2 regions of the Rhodovastum atsumiense genome follow, and region 1 is predicted to be linked to the other one. Evidence: predicted binding sites of a transcription regulator. Region 1 holds the regulator's gene; the other holds the start of a gene.

Region 1 (11,141 bases):
GCGCGCGGCAGCAACGTGCCGGGATCGGCGCGCGCCGCCTGAGTCCATCGGAGCCCACCTTGTCCATCAACCTCAAAGCCGTCATCGCCCGCCTCGCCGCGGGCGAGACGCTTTCGGCCGATGACGCCGAGGCCACCTTCGGCGTCATCATGTCCGGCGAGGCCACGCCGGCCCAGATCGCCGGCATCCTCATGGCCATGCGGGTGCGCGGGGAAACCGTCCCCGAAATGACCGGCGCCGTGCGGGCCATGCGCGCGCGCATGGTCCGCGTCGAGGCGCCCCCCGGCGCCATCGATGTCTGCGGCACCGGCGGCGACGGCGCCGGCACGCTGAACGTCTCCACCGCCGTGACCTTCGTCCTGGCCGGGCTGGGCGTGCCGGTGGCCAAGCACGGCAACCGGGCGCTGTCCTCGCGCACCGGCGGGGCCGACGTGCTGGGCGCGCTCGGCGTGAACGTGGATGTGCCGGTCGAGCGCCTGCCCGCCATCCTGCGCACCGCCAACTGCGCCTTCCTGTTCGCGCCGCGCCATCACGCGGCGCTGCGCCATGCCGCCGGCCCGCGCGTCGAGCTCGGCACCCGCACGTTGTTCAACCTGCTCGGGCCGATGGCCAATCCGGCCGGGGTCACGCGCCAGCTCACCGGCGTGTTCGATCCGGGCTGGGCCCGTCCGATGGTCGAGGCGCTGGCCTCCCTCGGCACCGAGGCGTGCTGGCTGGTGCATGGCCAGGGCCTCGACGAGCTGACCATCGCCGGCGAGAACCGGGTGGTGGAACTGAAGGACGGCGCCATTCGCAGCTTCACCGTGCTGCCCGAGGATGCCGGCCTCGAACGCGCCCCGATCAGCGCCATCCAGGGAGGGGATGCCACGGTGAACGCCGCGGCGCTCGGCGCGTTGTTGCGGGGCGCCCCCGGGGCTTACCGCGACACGGTGCTGCTGAATGCCGCGGCCGCGCTGATCGTGGCCGGACGGGTCGGCGACCTGCGGGAAGGCGCCTCCCTCGCCGCCTCCGCCCTTGATAGCGGCGCCGCCCTGGAAGCGCTCGAAACCCTGCGACGGGAGACGGCATGACTGCCCCCGATACCGAAACCGACGCGCTCGGCCGAATCTGCGCCGAAACCCGCGCGGAAGTGGCGCGCCGCAAGGCGCTGACCAACCTGGAGACGATGCGCGGCCGCGCCACCGCCGTGCGCCCGCCGCGCGGCTTCGGCAGCGCTCTGATGCAGACCGCCGCCGCCGGCCGCTACAGCCTGATCGCCGAGATCAAGAAGGCCTCCCCCTCCGGCGGCCTGATCCGCCCGGAATTCGACCCGCCGGAGCTCGCGCGGGCCTACCAGGAAGGCGGGGCCACCTGCCTCTCGGTGCTGACCGATGGCCCGTTCTTCCAGGGCAGCAAGGACGACCTGATCGCCGCCCGCGCCGCGGTGCGGCTGCCGGTGCTGCGCAAGGACTTCATCCTCGACCCCTGGCAGGTCTACGAGAGCCGGGCCATCGGCGCCGACTGCATCCTGCTGATCCTGGCGGCACTGACCGACGAGCAGGCGGTGGAACTGGAAGGCATCGCCCGCGACCTCGACATGGACGTGCTGGCCGAGGTGCATGACCGCCGCGAGCTGGACCGCGCGCTCGGGCTGCAGACCAAGCTGATCGGCATCAACAACCGCAACCTCAAGACCCTCAAGACCGACCTCGAGACCACGATCGAGCTGGTGCCGCACGTGCCACCCGACCGCTTCGTGATCGCCGAGAGCGGCCTGCGCGAGCATGACGACCTGCGGCGCCTGTGCGACATGGGAGTGGGAGGATTCCTGGTGGGCGAGCACCTGATGCGCCAGGACGACCTCACCGCCGCCACCCGCAAGCTGCTGGGGCTGACGGCGTGAGCGAGCAGTTCACCCATTTCGACGAGGCCGGCCGCGCCATCATGGTGGACGTGGGCGGCAAGGCGGAAACCGAACGCGAGGCCACCGCGCGGGTGCGCGTGGTGATGCGCCCGGAGACGCTGGCCATGATCCGCGGTGGCACTGCCAGCAAGGGCGATGTGCTCGGCACGGCACGGCTCGCCGGCATCATGGGGGCCAAACGCACCGCCGACCTGATCCCGCTCTGCCATCCCCTGCCGATCACCTCGGTGCGGGTCGAGCTGACCCCGGAGGGCGAGGACAGCGTGGAGATCTCGGCGACGGTGAAGACCACCGGCCGCACCGGCGTCGAGATGGAGGCGCTGACCGCGGCGAGCGTGACGGCACTGACCGTCTATGACATGTGCAAGGCGGTCGATCGCGGCATGCGCATCGAAGGCCTGCGCGTGGTCGCCAAGTCCGGCGGCAAATCGGGTACGTTCCGACAGGACTGATCCGCATGACGATGCTCTCGGTCGCCGAGGCCCGCGCCCGCATCCTGGCGCCGCTGCGCGCCACCCCCGCCGAGGTGGTGCCGCTCGCCGAAGGCTGGCAGCGCGTCACCGCCGCCCCCGTCCTCGCCCGCCTGACGCAGCCGCCGCGCGCGCTCTCGGCCATGGACGGCTATGCGCTGCGGGCCGCCGACGGAACCCAGGGCACGACGCTGCGGGTGGTCGGCCGTGCCCCCGCCGGCCATCCCTGGGACGGGCGGGTCGGGCCCGGCGAGGCGGTGCGGCTGTTCACCGGCAGCGTGATCCCCGAAGGCGCCGACGCCATCCTGCTGCAGGAAGACGCCACCGCCGAGGGCGACACCGTCACGCTGCGCGAGGCGGTGCAGGCGGGACGCTGGATCCGCCAGGCCGGGCAGGATTTCGCCACGGACCAGGTGCTGGTGCCGGCCGGCCGGCGGCTCGGCGCGCGCGACATCGGCCTGCTTGCTGCCGGGAACCATCCCTGGCTGCAGGTGCATCGCCGCCCGCGCGTGGCCATCCTGGCGACCGGCGACGAGATCGCGCTGCCCGGCGACCCGATCCCGCCCGGCGGCATCGTTTCTTCCAACGCCCATGCCCTCGCCGCCCTGGTGCGCGCCGCCGGGGGCGAGCCGGTGGTGTTGCCGATCGCCCCGGACGACCGGGCGACGCTGGCGGCGGCGGCGGATGCGGCACGGGGGATGGACCTGCTGGTCACCAGCGGCGGCGCCAGTGTCGGCGACCATGACCTGGTGCGCTCCGCCCTGGGCGAACGCGGGCTCGAGATCGATTTCTGGACGGTGGCGATCCGTCCGGGCAAGCCGCTGATCCATGGCCGGCTGGGCGAGGTGCCGATGATCGGCCTGCCCGGCAACCCCGTCTCCGCCATGGTCTGCGGCATCGTGTTCCTGCTGCCCGCGGTGCAGCGCCTGGCCGGGCTGGAGGGCGCGCCCCTGCCGGTCACCCAGGCGGTGCTGGGCGCGGCGCTGCCGGCCAATGACCGGCGCTTCGACCACCTGCGCGCCACCCTGGCGACGGAGCCCGACGGCACGCTGGTCGTGACCGCCTTCCCGGCCCAGGATTCGTCGATGCTGCGCCTGCTGGCCCAGGCCGATGCCCTGATCCTGCGCGAACCGCAGGCCCCCGCTTTGCCCGCCGGGGCCACCGTCCAGGTGATCCGCCTCGACACGCTGGGCCTGTGAGACGCCGGGTTTGTGAGCGAGGCGCGACGATCGGAAAGCTCGTCATGAAAAGGTTGCGATCTCGGGCTTGACGGAACGAGGGGAACTTATCTAGAACATCGCCCCAGTTGCTGATTTGTTCCACTCCCCGACCGGTGGAACAGACGCCAGGGGAGTTCCGTCATGTTGACTCGCAAGCAGCACGAACTGCTGATCTTCATCGATCGCCACCTCAAGACGACCGGCTTTTCACCTAGCTTCGAGGAAATGAAGGAAGCGTTGCAGCTCAAGTCGAAATCCGGCATCCACCGGCTGATTTCGGCGCTTGAGGAGCGTGGCTTCCTGCGCCGCCGCCACCACCGGGCCCGGGCCCTGGAGGTGGTGCGCCTGCCGGAAGCGCTGACGCCGCGGACGATGGTGTCGCTGGAAGCGCCGCGCACCGATCCCGGATTCGCCCCGAACGTCATCCGCGGCGACTTCACCCAGCGCCTTGTTGGCGTGCGGGCGGCCAGCGAGGCGGGCGCGGTGGCCCTGCCGGTGCTCGGCCGCATCGCCGCGGGCTCGCCCATCGAGGCCCTGCGCGACGACGGCCCGCAGATCGAGGTGCCGATGGCGCTGCTCGGCAGCGGCGAACATTTCGCCCTCGACGTGTCGGGGGATTCGATGGTCGAGGCCGGCATCCTCGATGGCGACACCGTCATCATCCGCCGCGGCGACATCGCCGAGACCGGGCAGATCGTGGTGGCGCTGATCGACGACCAGGAAGTGACGCTCAAGCGACTGCGCCGGCGCGGCAACTCGATCGCGCTCGAGCCGGCGAATGCCGCCTACGAGACGCGGATCTTCCCGTCCGACCGGGTGAAGCTGCAGGGGCGCCTGGTGGCGCTGTTCCGGCGCTACTGACCGGCACGGCCGGGCCACCGTCACCGCGCCGGTGGCCAAAAACCCGGCCGTGGCAACACTTTACCACCCTGGTCCTTATTGACGTTGCCCCCCGCCGGCCCTTCATCAGCAGGGCCTTTCCGAAGTCCCTGGCCGGCGGAGCAACATGGAACATCAGACCCCACTCATCGCGACCATCGTCACCGCCCTTGTCGGGGCTGCCGCACTTGGCGTGATCGCGCAGCGGCTGCGGGTGTCGCCGATCGTGGGCTACCTGCTGGCCGGGCTTGCCATCGGCCCGTTCACCCCGGGCTACGTCGCCGATCTCGGCCTCGCCAACGAACTGTCCGAACTCGGCATCATTCTGCTGATGTTCGGCGTCGGGCTGCATTTCTCGCTCAAGGACCTGATTTCGGTGGGCGCCATCGCCGTGCCCGGCGCGGTTGTGCAGATCGCCTGCGCAACGGTGCTGGGCATGGGGCTGTCGGCCTGGCTGGGCTGGTCGCTCGCCGCGGGCTTCATCTTCGGCCTCGCGCTCTCGGTCGCCAGCACCGTGGTGCTGCTGCGCGCGCTGCAGGAGTACCGCATCCTCGACACCGGGCGCGGCCGCATCGCCGTCGGCTGGCTGATCGTCGAGGATATCGCCATGGTGCTGGCGCTGGTGCTGCTGCCGACCCTGCCCGGCCTGCTCGCGGGCGAGGCGCCGCGCACCACCGGGCTGGCCGCCTGGATCGCCGGGGCCCTGGGCTCCGGCACCGCCGGCGTGGTGCTGATCACCCTGGGCAAGGTGGTGCTGTTCGCGGCGCTGATGCTGGTGGTCGGGCGCCGGCTGATCCCCGCTTTGCTGCACATGATCGCCCATACCGGCTCGCGCGAGCTGTTCCGGCTCGGCGTGCTGGCGATCGCGCTCGGCATCGCCTTCGGCGCGGCGGCGCTGTTCGGGGTCTCCTTCGCGCTCGGGGCCTTCTTCGCCGGCATGGTGCTGAGCGAGTCCGAGCTCAGCCATCGCGCCGCCCAGGAATCGTTGCCGCTGCGCGACGCCTTCGCGGTGCTGTTCTTCGTCTCGGTCGGCATGCTGTTCGACCCGGCCATCCTGCTCAACCAGCCGGTCCCGCTGCTGGTCACCCTCGGCATCATCGTGCTGGGCAAGTCGCTCGCGGCGTACGCCATCGTCCGCTTGTTCGGCCATCCGCACGGCACCGCCCTGACCATCTCGGCGAGCCTCGCGCAGATCGGCGAGTTCTCGTTCATCCTGGCCGGGCTCGGCGTCGGGATCGGATTGCTGCCGCCGGAAGGGCGCGACCTGATCCTGGCCGCGGCCATTCTCTCGATCCTGATCAACCCGCTGGCCTTCGCCCTGGCCGAACGCCGCCGCGTGCCGGAAGCCCCGCGCCTGCCCGAGGCGCGGACCCAGGCCGAGCCGCGACGCCCGGCCACGGCGCCGGCCAGTGCCCTGCCCCCGACGCCGCCCACCGCACCGGAGATCGCCCCGGTCGGCCTGCGCGACCATGCGGCGGTGATCGGCTACGGGCGCGTCGGCCGCCTGGTCTGCGAAGCCTTCGCCAGGGCCGGAGTCGACGTGGTGGTGGTGGAATCCGAACCGGACGGGGCCGAGGCCGCACGCGCCGCCGGCCTGCGGGTGATCGTGGGCAATGCCGCCGATGCGCGGGTGCTGCAGGCGCTCGACCTCCCCACCGCCCGCGTACTTTGCGTTACCATCCCCGAAGCCTTCGAAGCCGGCCAGGCGGCCGAGCAGGCCCGCGCCATCCGCGCCGACCTGCTCATCCTCGCCCGCGCCCATTCGGATGCCGAGGTCGAGCACCTGACCTCCCATGGCGCCACCCACGCCATCATGGGTGAGCGGGAGATCGCCCGCGGCATGATCACCGCCGTGCTCCACCGCGGCGCGGTCACTCCTCTGGCAGTTCCTCCGGCAGCGCCGGCACCAGTCCCGGCGGCAGCCGCGATCGCGTCGTAGGCCGCGGCATCCAGATCCGCTCGCCCCGGTACTGCCGGTCCGAGAGCACGCGCGCGCCGCCCGGATCGAGCCAGATGGCGTGGGCGCCCTCGCGCCAGACGGAGAAGCGGTCCACCACCGGGACACGGCAGCCGAGCCGCACCGGTTCGAGCGAGACCACCACGGCGGCGGCGCAGACCGTCGCCGGCGGTTCGCCACGCACCAGCACGGCTGCGGGCCCGTCCGGCCGGGCCCGCAGCCAGCAGGGGGCCAGCCCGCAGCCGAGCGGCCCGGCCAGCCGCGCCTGCCACAGCCCCTGCCATGCCTCCTGGGTGATGCGCGGGCCATTCCACGGCTGCACGAACATGCCGTCCTCGGCACGCAGCCCGATCATCCGCCCGTCGGCCGAAAGCAGCAGGTCCGGCGGGCGCTCGAAGGCCGGGGAGGCAAGGCCGAGCGCCACCGCCAGCCCCCCCGCCAGCCAGATCCGCGTCCGCCACAGCCCCATCCAGACCAGGCCGAAGGCAAACAGCGCGAGCCCCCAGGACGGCATGTGCGGCACGCGGATGGTGGCCCCCGGCCAGGCGGCCACGGCGCGCCCCACCCACAGCACCGCCTCCAGCCCCCAGCCCATCGGCACCAGCGCCAGTGCCTCGGCGCCGAAGGGCATCAGGAACAGGCCGGCCACCCCCAGCGGCATCACCACCATCTCGGTCAGCGGCACCGCGATCAGGTTCGCCGCCACCTGGTACACCTGCGCCTGTCCGAAATGGTAGGCGGCGAACGGTGCCGAGGCCGATCCCGCCAGCATCGAACTGGCCATCAGCCCGACGACATAGGCCAGGGCGCGGCGGCCCCGGCTGCCTTCGCCGCGCAGCCGCAGGAAGGCCGGCCGCAGCTTCTCGAAGCCCGCGATCAGCGCCAGCACCGCGGCGAAGCTCATCTGGAAGGAAGGCCCCATGACCTGGCTGGGCACGGCGAGCACCAGCAGCGCCATGGCGAAGCCGAGCCCCCGCAACGTGAGCGCGCGGCGCCCGACCAGCAGGCCCAGCGTGACCAGGGCCGCCATGGCAAGGCAGCGCAGCACCGGCACCTGCACGCCGCTCAGCACGGTGTAGAAACCGGCCCCCGCGAGCGCGGCCAGCGCCGCCACCTGCTTGATCGGCCAGTGCAGCGCCACCCATTCCGACAGCGCCAGGCCAAGCCGCGCCACACCGAAGAAAATCGCCACCACGGTGGCGATGTGCAGGCCCGAGATCGACAGGAGATGGAACAGCCCGGAATCACGGAAGGCGAGGCGATCCGCCTCGGTGATACCGCTCATGCTGCCGGTCAGCATGGCAACCGCGATCGGACCGGGGCTGCCGGGCAAGGCGGCCATCAGGCGGGCGTTGATCGCCTCGCGCAAGGCTTCGATGCGGCCCGACACACCGGTGGCGCCCGGGCGGGAGAGCCGCACCATCGGCCCAAGGGCGTTGCCAAAGGCACCGAGGCCACTGAAAAAAGCGTCACGCTGCAGGTCCCAGCCCCCGGGATAGGCGGGAGCGGCCGGGCGCAGGAGCAGCGCCCGTACGCGCAGGCGGTCCCCCGCCTCGACCGGCCCGGTATCATCGGCGCGCAAACGCAGACGGACGGTTCGTGGGAACGCCACACCATCGAGGGTCACCCCCTCCAGGGTCACCCGCCGGCCCTGCGGCAGCGGCTCGACCGCCTGGACGGTGCCTTCGGCCATGCTGGCACGGGTCGGCACGTCGGCGAGCGGCACGGCCCGCCAGGTGGCGAACTGCGCGGCGCCGAAGCCGAGGGCAGCGGCCAGGGCCGCGGCCCCCGCTGCGCGCGCATCCAGCGACCGCCGCCCGCCCCACAGCAGCGCGCCGCCACCGGCCAGCAGCGCCGGGGCGAGCCAGCGTGGCGGCTCGGCCCGCAGGCTGAAGAACGTCACCGCCCCCGCGAGCATCAGCACCGGCAGCCACAGGGCGAACCGCCCGGACTCGGCCTCCGCCCAGGACGCGAGGCGCTGCCGCGCCGCGCCAAGCGCCTCATGCCAGGCCCGCGCGGTTGCGATGGCGACTCGTTGCATGGCCGATACGCTACGCCGGCCCTGCTCTTCCCGTCATGCATCCCCATGCTAGAAGCGCCGCCTCAGCCGTGGATGCCGTCATGACCGTCCGTACCCGCTTCGCCCCCTCGCCCACCGGCCTGCTGCACATCGGTGGTGCCCGCACCGCGCTGTTCAACTATCTGTACGCACGTCACCATGGCGGCACCTTCCTGCTGCGCATCGAGGACACCGACCGCGAGCGCAGCACGCAGCAGGCGGTCGACGTGATCCTCGAAGGTCTGGCCTGGCTCGGCCTGGAGGCCGACGAGCCGCCGGTGTTCCAGTCCACCCGGCAGGCGCGCCACGCCGAGGTCGCGCAGGAATTGCTGGCGAAGGGCCGGGCCTATCGCTGCTATCTCACCGCCGCCGAGCTGGAAGCCATGCGCGAGCAGGCCAAGGCCGAGGGCCGCGGCCGCATCGTCAGCCCCTGGCGTGACCGCGACCCCGCCGAGGCCCCGCCGGGCGCCCCCTTCGCCATCCGCCTGCGCGCGCCCCGCGAAGGCGAGACCGTGGTGCACGACCTGGTGCAGGGCGAGGTGCGGGTCGCCAATGCCGAGCTCGATGACATGATCATCCTGCGCAGCGACGGCACGCCGACCTACCAGCACGCGGTGGTGGTGGACGACCATGACATGGGCATCACCCATGTCATCCGCGGCGACGACCACCTGACCAACACCTTCCGCCAGGCGCAGATCTATGACGCGATGGGCTGGGAGCGGCCGCGCTTCGGCCATGTACCGCTGATCCACGGCGCCGATGGCGCCAAGCTGTCGAAGCGGCACGGCGCGCAGTCGGTCACCGAATTCCGCGAGATGGGCTACCTGCCGGAAGCGCTGTGCAACTACCTGCTGCGGCTCGGCTGGGGGCATGGCGACGTGGAGATCGTCTCCCGCGAGGACGCCATCCGGCTGTTCGACATCGACGGCGTCGGCCGCGCGGCGAGCCGGATGGACTATGCCAAGCTGCAGCATGTGAACGGGGTCTGGATCCGCGCCGCGGCGGATGAGCGGCTGACCGCCGAGGTGCTGCGGCTGCTCGCCCGGCGCACCGACCTCGCGCTGGGCACCGATGCCGCGCACCGGGTTGCCGCCCTGATGCCGCATCTGAAGGAACGGGCGCGCACGTTGGTCGAGCTGGCCGATGCCGCCGCCTTCCTCGCCCGCCCCTTGCCGCTGCCGCTGGAGCCGAAGGCGGCCGCCCTGCTCTCGGCCGAGAACCGCCTGATGCTGCGCGAGGTCGGCGCCGCCCTCGCCGACACCGATTTCTCAACCGCCGCGATCGACGCGGCGCTGCGCGCCTATGCCGAGCGCAGCGGGCGCAAGCTCGGCGCGGTGGCGCAGCCGCTGCGCGCGGCACTGACCGGCAGCACCGTCAGCCCGGGGATCGACGCGGTGCTGACCGCCCTCGGCCGCGAGGAAGCGCTGGCGCGGATCGCCGCCGCCGCGGCCTGATCCCTCGCTTTTTCATCGCCGCCTGATCGCCCGACACGTCTACCGACGTGTCGGGCGATGTCGTTTTTAACAAAAACGCATTGCGCCGGTAGAAAACACGACGCATTCGCCTCAACCTGTATTTCAGTTCAAATTCTTATTTAAATTCCAAAATAAAACTTTAAGCAAAACTCTCGCATTTTCTTGATCACCTTACCGGTTCTTGGAGGTGATTAACGGTTCATATTTTGGGATCAATCTGCCAGCATTTGTCTGTCGAGCATTTCTATCTTTAGGAGATACCACGATGCCCGTACAGCCCCGCACCGGCGGCCAGACCGCACTCACCACGGCGATGGCCCACACCACGGCACAAACACGCCCGGATGGCACGCTGGTGGTGTCCAGTGGCACCGTGACCTTCCGCAACACCACGCTGTCCGGCACCACGGTGCAGCTCGTCGGCACGGAGACGGCGCCGCCCACGCTCGCTATCTCCGGCGTGACCCTGGCGCGCAACACCAGCGTCGGCGCCACCAACTACAGCTACGTGCCGACCCAGTACGTGTTCGCCGGCACCCTCCGGGCGAGCGGGCAGAACACCAATCTCGGCACCATCCGCGCCGACAGCACGGATTTCCAGCGCGCTGGCCAGTTGCGCATCGACATTGCCGCGGCTGGCGGGCAGTTCACCAATCGCGGCACCATCACCAGCGGCCGGATGGGCGACATCACCGTCCACGCCGCCGCTACGGGCGCGCGGCTGGCCAATAACGGGGTCATCGATGTCGGCGGCCATGCGACCATCGACGCCTCCGTCATCGGCACCGGCACCATCCGCTTCCAGCAGGCCACCCCGCTGCACGGCTTCGTCGCCACCCCCAACCTGACCACGACGGGCGCGGTCGGCAGCGGGCAGACCATCCGCTTCCTCGGCGGCGACGACCTGCGGATCGGCAACCTGCGGGACTTCCACGGCCTGATCAGCGGCTTCTCCGCCACCTCGGTGTTCCACGCGCAGGATCACATCGACCTGCTCGGCCACAACATCACCGCGGCCCGCTTCGCCAACGGCGTGCTGACCCTGACCGAGAACGGCGCCACCGCCGGGCGGCTGCGCTTCGCCGGCAGCTACGCCGCCGACGCCTTCCAACTGACGCACAGCCAACTGAGCACCGGCACCAGCCTGGTCGACGCCACCACGATTACCCTGCGCG
Region 2 (11,141 bases), 1.1 Mb from region 1:
GCGTCAGCATGCAGGCCACCGCCGAGGAACTGCTTGAAGAGTTGCTGGAAACCGCCGGCATCGGCCTCGATGCTATCGAGCAGGTGGTCGGCACCGGCTATGGCCGCATTGCGCTGAGCTTCGAAGGTACCCCGACCGAGATCGTCACCGAGATCTCCTGCCACGCCATGGGCGCGCACGTGCTGAACGCCAACACGCGCACCATCGTCGATATCGGGGGGCAGGATTCCAAGGCGATCCAGGTCGACCCGTCCTCCGGCAAGGTCGTCCGCTTCATCATGAACGACAAATGCGCCGCCGGCACCGGGCGCTTCCTGGAGAAGGCGGCCGGCCTGCTCGACTACACCATCCACGAGATCGGCCCGGCCTCGCTGGAGGCGGAGACCCAGCCGGCGATCTCCAGCCAGTGCACGGTGTTCGCCGAGTCCGAGATCATCTCCCTGCGCGCCCGCGGCCTGCGCCGCCAGGACATCGCCGCCGGGCTGCATTTCGCCTCGGCGCGGCGGGTGCGCAACCTGGTCAGCAAGGTGCCGCTGGAGGATGACCTCGTCTTCACCGGCGGGGTGTCGAACAATGTCGGCATGAAGCACGCCCTGGAGACGCTGGTCGGCCTGAAGGTCCGGCCGGCGCGGCTCGATCTGGTCTATGCCGGCGCGCTCGGCGCCGCGGTCTATGCGCAGCGCTTTCAGCAGGAACGCCGCCGCGTGCTTCGGCGCGGCGACGGCGGGGTGCGGGCCGACCTCTCCGACGTGACCGCCCGCATCGCCCAGGCCGAGGCGCAGTTCATCGCCCGCGATGACGTGAAGAAGGTCGGCTATCTCTGCAACTACACCCCGCTGGAACTGATCAGTGCCTCCGGGGCCGCTTACCAGCGCCTGTTCAAATGCGGCAGCCCCGAGGAAGTCTCCCGCGGCGAGCACGTCACCAAGGCGGTGTTCTGCGACTTCACCAAAAGCGTGCTCGGCCAGTTCGCCACCCAAACCCCGGCCGCCCGCGCCATCGATCAGGTCTTCACCTTCTACACCTGCGATTCGATGCGGGCCACCTCGCAGGCGATCGACCGCTTCTACAAGCCCTCGCGCGGCTTCATCGTGCCCCGCAACGCCGACAGCGACAGCGCGCGGCGCTTTTTCCGCGCCGAGATCCTGAGCTTTCGCGAGGAACTGGAAAAGCTCACCGGCAAGGAAATCCACGACGAGGACGTGCAGGCGCAGATCCGCCTGTTCAATCGCATTCGCGTGCTGCTGCGCGAGATCTCGGCCCTGCGCAAGCGCAACAATCCGCCGGTGACCGGCGAAGAGTTCCTGGAGATCACCCGGCTGTTCTTCTACCTCGAACCCGAGGAACAGGTGCCGCTGCTGGAAGACCTGCAGCGCCGGCTCGCCGCCGTGCCCGATGACGGCACAAGGCGGCTGCGCCTGATGATGTGCGGCGGCGTGGTGGCCGACGGCGACCGCCGCATCCTCAAGCTGATCGAGGAAGAGATCGGCGCGCGCATCGTCGTTGAAGATCATTGCAGCGGCCTCGGTCCGTTCCTGCACCAGACCGACGAAACCGGCGATCCCTGGCAGGCACTCGCCAATTCCTATCTCGACCAGACACCCTGCGCACGGCAGTTTCCGCTGGAACGGCGGATTGAAACCTCCCTTGCACTGGCGCAGGAGTACAATGTCGACGCGGTGCTGTACACCTACCTGAAGTTCTGCCCTTGCTACGGGCTGACCAAGAACCTTTTCATCAACCGCTTCCAGGAACACGGCATCCCGGTGCTGGAACTCGCCACCGATTACTCCCAGAGCGATACCGGCCAGCTCAAGACCAGGGTGGAAGCGTTTATCGAAGTACTTACGGAGAAGGCAGCAGCTTGAAGAAAGGCCAGGGCTCTGCCCTGGACCCGGCAGGGGCCACACGGCCCCTGCACCCCATAAGCGCTGCGCGGCATGCCTTCAACCGAGCGCTTCCTCCAGGTCGGCGATGATGTCGGCAGCATCCTCCAGGCCAACCGAGAAACGGAACGTGCCTTCGCCGGTCCAGTCACGATAAGACTGCGCCGCCGCGCCGGTGAGGCGGAAGGACGAACGCAGGATGTCCTCGGTCGGGATGTAGACCAGCAGGCTCTTGGTCTTGCCGAGCGACACCGCATAGGAAATCACCCGCATCCGCTCCGCCATGCGCCGGGCCAGTGCCGCACCGTCGGCGTGCACCGAAAACGCCAGCAGCCCGGAATAGGCACGCATCTGCCGCTGCGCCAGCGCATGCTGCGGATGCCGCGGCGAACCCGGCCAGTGCACGGCACGAACCTTTGGATGGTCGGCCAGGAAGGCTTCCACCGCGCGCGCATTGGCCTCGTGCAGGCGCAGGCGCGGCACCAGCGTCTCCAGCCCACGCAGGATCAGCCAGGCCTGGAACGGGGCGAGGCAGGCCCCGAGATGGATCAGGCTGCCGCGCCGTAGCGCCGCCATCCGCTCGGCCCCGCCGATCACCGCGCCGCCGAGCGCATCGCCATGGCCGCAGATATACTTGGTCAGCGAATGCACCACGTAATCCGCGCCGAGCGCGAGCGGCTGCAGGCCGAGCGGGGTGGCGATGGTGGCGTCCACCGACAGTTCCGCGCCGCCGGCATGCACGATGCGGGCGATCTCCGCCACGTCGGCGAGGCGCAGGATCGGATTGGCCGGCGTCTCGATATGCACCAGCCGCGTATTGGGGCGAAGCGCGACGGCGACCGCTTCGGGGTTGGAGGTGTCGACCGTCGTGACCGCGATGCCCGACCGCACCAGGGTATCCTGCGCCAGTTCGGCGACGCCGGCATAGCAGACATCGGACAGCACCAGATGGTCGCCGCTGGCCAGCCGGTCGCTGAACAGGGCGTTCACCGCCGCCATGCCGCTGGCGAAGGCCACCGCCGCTTCGCCGCCCTCCAGCGCGGCCAGTCGGGTCTCCAGCAACTCGACCGTCGGATTGCTCCAGCGCGTGTAGAAATGCGGCGCCGCGGCACCAAGGTCGTTGGCGGAGAAGCCGACCGCATCGGGATGCGTGAGGAAACTCGCCGACATCGCCGGGCCCGGCGTGACCGGCTCTCCCACGCCCCGTGTGGTCTCGCCGGTGTACAGCGCACAGGTGGCCGGGCCCCAGCCCCGCATCTTCTCCGTCATGGTCTTTCTCCGCAATGCCGTCTCATGACGACGGCTCAGGATATTGATCCGGCCCGGCACAGCCGGGTCAAGCCACGCCTGCACCGTGATTGTTTTGAGGTCGGCATGTTGCCGGGAAGGGACGCGCCCCCCGCTGCGTCGTGACCTGGCAGAAATGTTCTTGTTATGTTCAGGTTCCTGGGTTTAGGATCTCCCGTGAGCGATGAACCCAAGGGCGATACAGGCCATGGTTGCAGCACCCCCCTCTGCCGACCGCGCCGCGGTCCTGGACCAGCTTCGGGCGCGGATTGCCCGCCTCGAAGGGGGTGGCGCCGCGGCGGCGGGTGTCATTCCGGTCTGTGCCGAGGCGGACAGGGTCCTGCCCCGGGGCGGCCTTGCCCGCGCCGCCTTGCACGAGGTACTGGCGGCCGATCGCGGCGCGGCTGTCGGCTTCTGTGGCCTGTTGCTCGCCCGTGCCGCCGGCCCGGTGCTGTGGATCGGCGCCGAGCCCGATCTCTGGCCGCCCGGGCTTGCCGCCTTTGGCCTGAGCCCCGCCGATCTGGTGCTGGTGCGGGCCGGCCGTGCCACGGACGGGCTCTGGGCGCTGGAGGAGGCGCTGCGCTGTCCTGCCGTCGCCGGGGCCGTGCTGATGGTCGATGGCCATCCCCCCGACATGACCGCGACCCGTCGCCTGCAACTGGCCGCCGAGGCCGGGGGTGGGATCGGGCTGCTGCTGTTGCCGGATGCCGACAGGATCCACCCTTCGGTGGCATGCACACGCTGGCGCGTGGCGGCGGAGGCCGTGCCGGATCCCGAACGTCCCTGCTGGCGACTGACGCTGTTGCGCGGGGCGGGGGGGCGGCCTGCGGAATGGCGGCTCGCATGGCATGCGGCGGAGCGCAGGCTCCGGCCCGCGCTCGTGACGGCCCTTCCTGTCGCCTCATGAGCCAGCGTCGCTTCCTGGCGCTGGTCCTGCCCCGGCTGGCGACGGATCGCCTGCGCCGGTGCGAGCCGGCGTTGCGAGGCCAGCCCCTCGCCACCTGGACGACGCAGGGCCAGCAGCGGCGCCTGGTGGCGGTGGATGCGCCGGGCACGACCTTGCGGCCGGGGCAGGCGCTTGCCGATGCCCAGGCGATGCATCCCGCCCTGGTGCTGCGGCCGGACGACCCGGCGGCGGACCGGGCGGCCCTGGAGCGGCTGGCGCTCTGGGCGCTGCGCTTCACCCCCCTGGCCGCGGTCGATCCGCCGGACGGGCTGATCCTGGATGTGACCGGCTGCACCGATTTCTGCGGCGGGGAGGCGGCGCTGCTGGACCAGATCCATGCCAGCCTCGCACGGGGTGGGTTCACGGCCCGTGCGGTGCTGGCCGGCGTGGCGGCGGTTGCCACGGCGCTGGCGCGGGCCGGGCGGCACGGCACGATCCTGCCGCCGGGGAAGGAGCGGGTGGCGATGGCGACGTTGCCGCTGGGGGTGTTGCGGCTGGATCCGGATTGCCTGACCGGGCTGCACCGGCTTGGCCTGCAGCGGGTCGGCGAGGTGCTGCGCCAGCCGCGCGGACCGTTGGTGCGGCGTTTCGGGCGGGAACTGGCCGATGCGCTGGATGGGCTCGCCGGTACGCGGTCCCGTCCGCTGCAGCCGGTGCGGCCCACGCCTGGATTGGCGGTGGCCCGGGACTTCGTCGAGCCGGTGCTGACCCGTCCCGGGATCGAGCGCGCGCTGGACCAATTGCTGGACCGGTTGTGCCGGGCCCTGGAAGCGGCGGGGCAGGGGGCGCGGCAGGTGACGCTGCGTGCCGTCCGCGTGGACCATCACGTGCAGGACCTGATCATCGGCACGGTCCGGCCCACGCGCCAGCCCGCGCATCTGCGCCGCCTGTTTGCCGGGAAGCTGGAGCGGCTGGAGCCGGGGGCCGGCTTCGAGCGCTTCACGCTGCGGGCCGACGTGACCAATCCGCTCGACGCTGTGCAACAGGGCATTCCTGTTTCCGGCAAGGATCCCGGCCGGAGCGAAGCGGCGCTGGCGAACCTGTTCGATCGCCTGTCGCAGCGGGTTGCGGTCTGGCGCCTGATGCCTGTTGCCAGCCATTGGCCCGAACGGGCGGTCCGGCGGGTTGGCGCTTCCGATCCGGTCTCTCCGCTGTTACCGGAGCCGCGTCGTGCGCGGCCGGTATGTCTGCTGTCGCGTCCGTTGCCGTTGCAGGTCGTGCTGTCCAAGCCGGATGGTCCACCTGCAGGGCTGTGCCTGGACGGTGTGATGCATCCGGTCGCCTGGGCGGAAGGCCCGGAGCGCCTGGAACCCGAATGGTGGCGTGAGTCGGCTGCCCGGCCGGTGCGGGACTATTACCGCGTGTCGCTGGTCAGCGGTGCCCGTCTCTGGATCGGCTGTGTCCCTGTCCGGCCCGGCCATTGGTTCCTGCACGGTCATTTCCCATGACCCCCCTGCCGCGCAGCGCGAACTGGGGTCTGGGGCCGCTGGCCCCAGCCAGGTCCAGGGGCGGAGCCCCTGGCCTTCCTTTTGGTTTCGCCGAACTCGGCGCCCGTTCCAATTTCTCGTTGCTGGATGGTGCATCACACCCGGCCGAGCTGGTGCAAACTGCGGCCGCGCTAGGGCAGGCGGGGATCGGGGTCTGTGACCGCAACAGTCTCGCCGGGGTAGTGCGAGCGCATCTCGCTGCCCGTGCGCTGGGTTTTCCATTCGTGGTCGGTGCCCGCCTCGAACTGGAAGACGGCGTTGCCTATCTGGCCTGGCCGACGGATCGGGCGAGTTATGGCCGTCTCACGCGCCTGCTGTCGCTGGGCCGCATGCGGGCACCGAAGGGGGAATGCCGCATCGGCCGCGAGGATCTGTATGACCACGCCGAAGGCTGGGTGCTGGCGTTGATCGCGCCGCCCTGGCCCGATGCCGGTTTCGCCGCGCGGCTGCGGGAGGATGCGGTGGCATTGCGGCCGCTGCTGGCATTGCCGCTGTTCTGCACGGCGCCGTTTCTGCATGACGGCAACGACCGGCGCCGGCTTGGGGATCTCGCCGGGGTGGCGGCGGCGGGGCGGGCCGGGCTGCTGGCTACCACCGATCCGCGCTATCATCATCCCGCGCGTCGCCGGCTGGCCGATGTGCTGACCGCGATCCGGCTCGGCGTTCCGGTGGATGCGATCGGCTTCGCCGCCGAGCCGAATGCCGAGCGCTGCCTGAAAAGCCCGGCCGAGATGGCCCGGCTTTATGCCGCGCATCCGGATGCGCTGGCCAACACCGTGCGTGTGCTGGAGGCCTGTCGCGGTTTTTCGCTCGACCAGTTGCGCCACGAATATCCCGACGAGATCCTCGAACCCGGCCGCACGCCGCAACAGACGCTGGCCGGCCGGGTGGCGGCGGAGGCCGCGGCACGGTGGCCCGAGGGGGTGCCGGAAGACATCGCCGCGCGCCTCGCGCATGAGCTGGAGCTGGTCGGGCAACTGGGGTATGCGCCGTATTTCCTCACCGTGCACGAGGTGGTGCGCTTTGCCCGTGCCAAGGGGATTCTCTGCCAGGGGCGCGGTTCGGCTGCGAACTCGGCGATCTGTTATGTGCTCGGCATCACCGCCGTCGATCCGGCGCGGCATGATCTGCTGTTCGAGCGCTTCGTCTCTGCCAGCCGCAATGAACCGCCCGACATCGATGTCGATTTCGAGCACGAGCGGCGCGAGGAAGTGATCCAGCACATCTATGACCGCTATGGCCGCGATCGTGCCGCCATTGCCGGCACCGTGATCCGCTATCGCGGTCGCAGCGCTATCCGCGAGGTCGGCAAGGCGCTGGGGTTGTCGGAAGACGTCACCGGCCGGCTGGCGCGGGCGTGCCGGGGGCCGGAGCAGAGTCTGCACGACCTCGCCACGGCGGAGGGGCTCGATCCCTCCGATCGACGGCTGGGCCTGGCCCTGGAGCTGGCGGAGGAGATCCAGGATTTCCCGCGCCATCTCGCCACCCATGTCGGTGGCTTCGTCATCAGCCGCGGCAGGCTCACGGAGATGGCGGTGCTCGGCAATGCCGCCATGGCCGGGCGTACCGTGCTGGAATGGGACAAGGACGACATCGAGGCGCTGCGCCTGCTCAAGGTCGATATCCTGGCGCTGGGCATGTTGTCCTGCCTGCGCCGAGGCTTCGCGTTGTTGTGGCGGCATCGGCGCATCCCGATGGATCTTGCCCGGGTGCCGCATGACTGCGCGGTGACCTATGCCATGCTGCGGCGGGCCGACAGCCTGGGGGTGTTCCAGGTCGAGAGCCGGGCTCAGATGAACATGCTGCCGCGGCTGCGGCCCAGGGATTTCTACGACATCGTGGTGCAGGTGGCGATCATCCGTCCCGGCCCGATCCAGGGCGACATGGTGCATCCCTATCTGCGGCGCCGCTGGGGGCTGGAGGTCGTCAGCTATCCGAAGCCGTCGCCGGAGCACGGGCCTCCGGATGAGTTGGAGAAGGTGCTCGGTCGCACGCTGGGCGTGCCGCTGTTCCAGGAGCAGGCGATGCGGGTGGCGATCGTTGCCGCCCGCTTCACGCCCGCCGAGGCCGATGAGCTGCGCCGTGCCATGGCGACCTTCAAATACACGCAGGGCATCGGCGTCTATCGCGAGCGACTGATCGGCGGCATGGTCGCCCGCGGCTACGATCCGGACCTGGCGGAGCGGGTCTTCCGGCAGATCGAGGGATTCGGCTCCTATGGTTTCCCGGAAAGCCATGCGGCATCCTTCGCCCTTCTTGCCTATGCCTCGGCCTGGCTGAAATGCCACCATCCCGCGGTGTTCGCGGCGGCACTGCTGAACAGCCAGCCGATGGGCTTCTATGCGCCGGCGCAGATCGTGCGGGACGCAAGCGAGCATGGCGTGCTGGTGCGGCCGCTCGATGTGAACGCGAGCGCGTGGGATTGCACGCTCGAACCCGAGCCTTGCAGTGCGGACGGGCATGCCCTGCGCCTGGGCCTGCGCCTGGTGGCGGGGCTGTCGAAGGCAGAAGGAACGAGGATCGTCCAGGCCCGGCAGCTCGGCAACGGCTCGCCGTATGCATCCGTGGAAGAGGTGGCACGGCGGGCCGGGGTGAGCCGGCGGGCGATCGTGATGCTGGCCGAGGCGGATGGCTTCGCCAGCCTGGGCATTGGCCGTCGTGGCGCGTTGTGGGAGGCAAGGGCGGTCGAGCGTGACGTGCCGTCATTGCTGCGGCGCGTCGGCGAGGCGGAGGACTGGGGGGAGTTGCCGTTGTTCCGCGAGGCTGCGGCGACGCTGCCGGCGGAGACTGCCGGGCAGGCGGTAGCGCTGGACTACGGCGCCACCGGGCTGTCGCTGCGCCGGCACCCGCTGGCGGTATTGCGTGAGGATCTGCAACGGCTTGGCTGCGACGACACGCGACGGCTGCGGACGGCACGCGCCGGTGCCCGGCTGCGCCTGCCCGGGCTGGTGCTGATGCGTCAGCGTCCGGGCACGGCCAGGGGCATCGTCTTCATCACCGTCGAGGACGAGTTCGGGCAGGCCAATCTGGTGGTCCATGGCGATATCGCCACCCGTGACCGGGCCGCGCTGATCGGCGCGCGGCTGCTGGTCGCGGAAGGCCGGGTCGAGCGCGAGGCGGAGCAGGCGGAGGTGCCGATCATCCATTTGATCTGCCACGGGCTGCAGGATCGCACGGAGCTGCTGGCCGGGTTGATGCGGGGGAAGACGGCCAGCGCCAATGCGGATGCGGTGCAATCGCCCGTTCGTCTGCCGGCAAGCCGGGATTTTCGTTGACCGGAGATTTTCGATTCCACTGCCCCCGGTGCCTGCAATCATGCCGGAAAGCCCATGGTAACATAGGATTTTAGACAATCGCTTTTCGTGCGAGTGCTATGATAAAATATACATGCGGCGGAGAATGGAGGTTTGACGGTGAATGTCGTCGTTCCTGATGCAATTTATTCTACATTTCCGGGCTGGTGAACGCCCGGCCTCTGCCGTCATTGTTGAGTTTTTTGCCTGTCATGGCGATGGAAGGTTGGGTTCCGGCCGGTGACTCTTATCATTCCAGACTCTGAAAAAACGGCCAGGATTGAACGGATTTCCATTCTGGGTGGTCATGGCCGCGATGGCACGCCCGATTCCATCGATCGGCTGGATCTGCGGATCGGCGATGTCGTCAGCGTGGTCGGCCGTACTGGTTCGGGCAAGACCACATTGATCAACGACATCGAGCTGTTCGCCAATGGTGACACGCCGACCGGACGCCGGATCCTGATCAATGGCGCGCCGCCGTCGCCACGCTACCGCGACGACCCGGCACACAATCCGATTGCCCTGATCACCCAGCACACCACCTTCCTGTCGGATCTGCCGGTCGACGAGTTCCTGCACATCCATGCCGCGGTCCGCAACGGCTCCGCCGAGCGGATCAAGGACATGGTGGAACGGACATTGATTTTTGCGAATCAGTTGACCGGTGAACCGATCCTGACCTCGAGCCGGATGACCGAGCTCTCCGGTGGCCAGACCCGCGCCTTGCTGATCGCCGACGCAGCGGTCATCTGCGACACCCCGATCGTGCTGCTCGACGAGGTGGAGAACGCCGGCATCAACCGGTCCCGTGCGCTCGAACTGCTGCGCAATTCCCAAAAGATCTTCGTCTTCGTCACCCATGATCCGCGCATTGCCCTGCTCTCGGATTACCGGCTGGTGATCAGGGACGGGCGGATCGACCGGGTGCTGTACACCGACGAGCAGGAGCGGCGACTGGCGCCGCAGGTCGGGCGGCTCGATGACGCGCTGGCCGAGTTGCGGGAGCGCATCCGCGCGGGCGAGCGTGTCGCCAGTTTTGCAGGCGGGATAGTGCCATGAAACTCGTTGTCTGTGCCGGCACCGCCACCACCGGGAAATCCTCGGTACTGCGCCATGTGGTGCGGCATCTGCAGCGACGGCACCTGGCCGTTGCCTTCCTCAAGGTCGACGTGCAGTTCGCCGAGGAAGACGAGATCTTCGCGCGGGAGTTCAACATCCCCACCCGCAAGGTCTATTCCGGCGAGCTCTGCCCGGATCATTGCAATGTCATGGTGCTGGGCGATGCCCTGCAATGGGCCGGTGCGGTGAAGGCGGACCTGCTGCTGGTGGAAACCGCCGGTCTTTGCCTGCGCTGCTCGCCTTATGTTGATGGCGGCCTGGGGATCATCGTGCTGGAGGCGACCAGCGGCATGAACCTGCCGCGCAAGATCGGCCCGATGCTGTCGCTGGCCGACATCGCCGTGGTGACGAAGATCGACCGGGTTTCACAGGCCGAGCGGGAGGTGTTCCGGGCGCGCATCCTCGATGCGGCGCCGGAGGTCCGCATTCGCGAGGTCGATGCGCTGCACGGCATCGGCATCGACACCCTGGCGGCTGCCGTCGCCGCCACCCCGGAAATCGCCGGCAAGCTGGTGCTGCGCGGTAATCCCCCGGTCGGCACCTGCACGATCTGCGCGGGCAAGAAGGAGATCGGCTGGCAGGCGCATTTCGGCGTGGTGCGGGCCCTGGAGAACCAGACCTTCTACCGGGGCGAGTAGCCATGGTGGCCTATCTCGACAACGCCGCGACGACACCGCTCGATCCGCGGGTCGGCGCGGCCATGGCCCCCTGGATCAGTGGCATGGCCGGCAATCCGTCCAGCCTGCACGCGCCCGGCCGGGAGGCGCGTGCCGCGGTGGAGGCCGCCCGTGCCCAGGTGGCGGCGCTGCTGGGGGCCCGCCGCGAGGAGATCATCTTTACCGCGAGTGGCACCGAAGCCGACAACCTGGCGCTGATCGGCACCGTGCAGGCGTCCGGCAGCGGCCGGCACCATCTGGTGGTCGGCGTAATCGAGCATCCGGCCGTGATCGAAACGGCACGTTTCCTCGAACGCCAGGGCGTCGACGTGAGCTTCGTCCCGGTCGACGGCTTTGGGCGGATCGATCCCGATGCGGTGCGGCGGGCGCTGCGTCCGCACACGCGGTTGATCTCGGTGATGGCGGCCAGCAATGTGGTGGGCACGTTGCAGCCGATCGCCGAG

The links. Region 1 encodes LexA, which represses DNA repair genes until DNA is damaged. Its sites were predicted from a motif close to TGTTCTANNTANGTTC; they were not measured.
Region 2: the regulator LexA is predicted to act here: its motif matches at 3,311-3,326, upstream of NBY65_RS00830 (ImuA family protein).

What each region holds. Positions count from the first base shown of each region.
Region 1 covers NZ_OW485601.1:1,274,755-1,285,895, forward strand. The annotation lists gene NBY65_RS05620 (anthranilate synthase component II) at 1-42, shown strand, start outside; gene trpD (anthranilate phosphoribosyltransferase) at 66-1,070, shown strand; gene trpC (indole-3-glycerol phosphate synthase TrpC) at 1,067-1,882, shown strand; gene moaC (cyclic pyranopterin monophosphate synthase MoaC) at 1,879-2,355, shown strand; gene NBY65_RS05640 (molybdopterin molybdotransferase MoeA) at 2,367-3,572, shown strand; gene lexA (transcriptional repressor LexA) at 3,735-4,454, shown strand; gene ybaL (YbaL family putative K(+) efflux transporter) at 4,600-6,411, shown strand; gene NBY65_RS05655 (ComEC/Rec2 family competence protein) at 6,344-8,470, opposite strand; gene gltX (glutamate--tRNA ligase) at 8,551-9,945, shown strand; gene NBY65_RS05665 (hypothetical protein) at 10,232-11,141, shown strand, end outside.
Region 2 covers NZ_OW485601.1:196,723-207,863, reverse strand. The annotation lists gene NBY65_RS00840 (2-hydroxyacyl-CoA dehydratase) at 1-1,868, shown strand, start outside; gene NBY65_RS00835 (trans-sulfuration enzyme family protein) at 1,947-3,155, opposite strand; gene NBY65_RS00830 (ImuA family protein) at 3,382-4,080, shown strand; gene NBY65_RS00825 (Y-family DNA polymerase) at 4,077-5,567, shown strand; gene NBY65_RS00820 (error-prone DNA polymerase) at 5,606-8,881, shown strand; gene NBY65_RS00815 (ATP-binding cassette domain-containing protein) at 9,140-9,961, shown strand; gene NBY65_RS00810 (GTP-binding protein) at 9,958-10,659, shown strand; gene NBY65_RS00805 (cysteine desulfurase family protein) at 10,662-11,141, shown strand, end outside.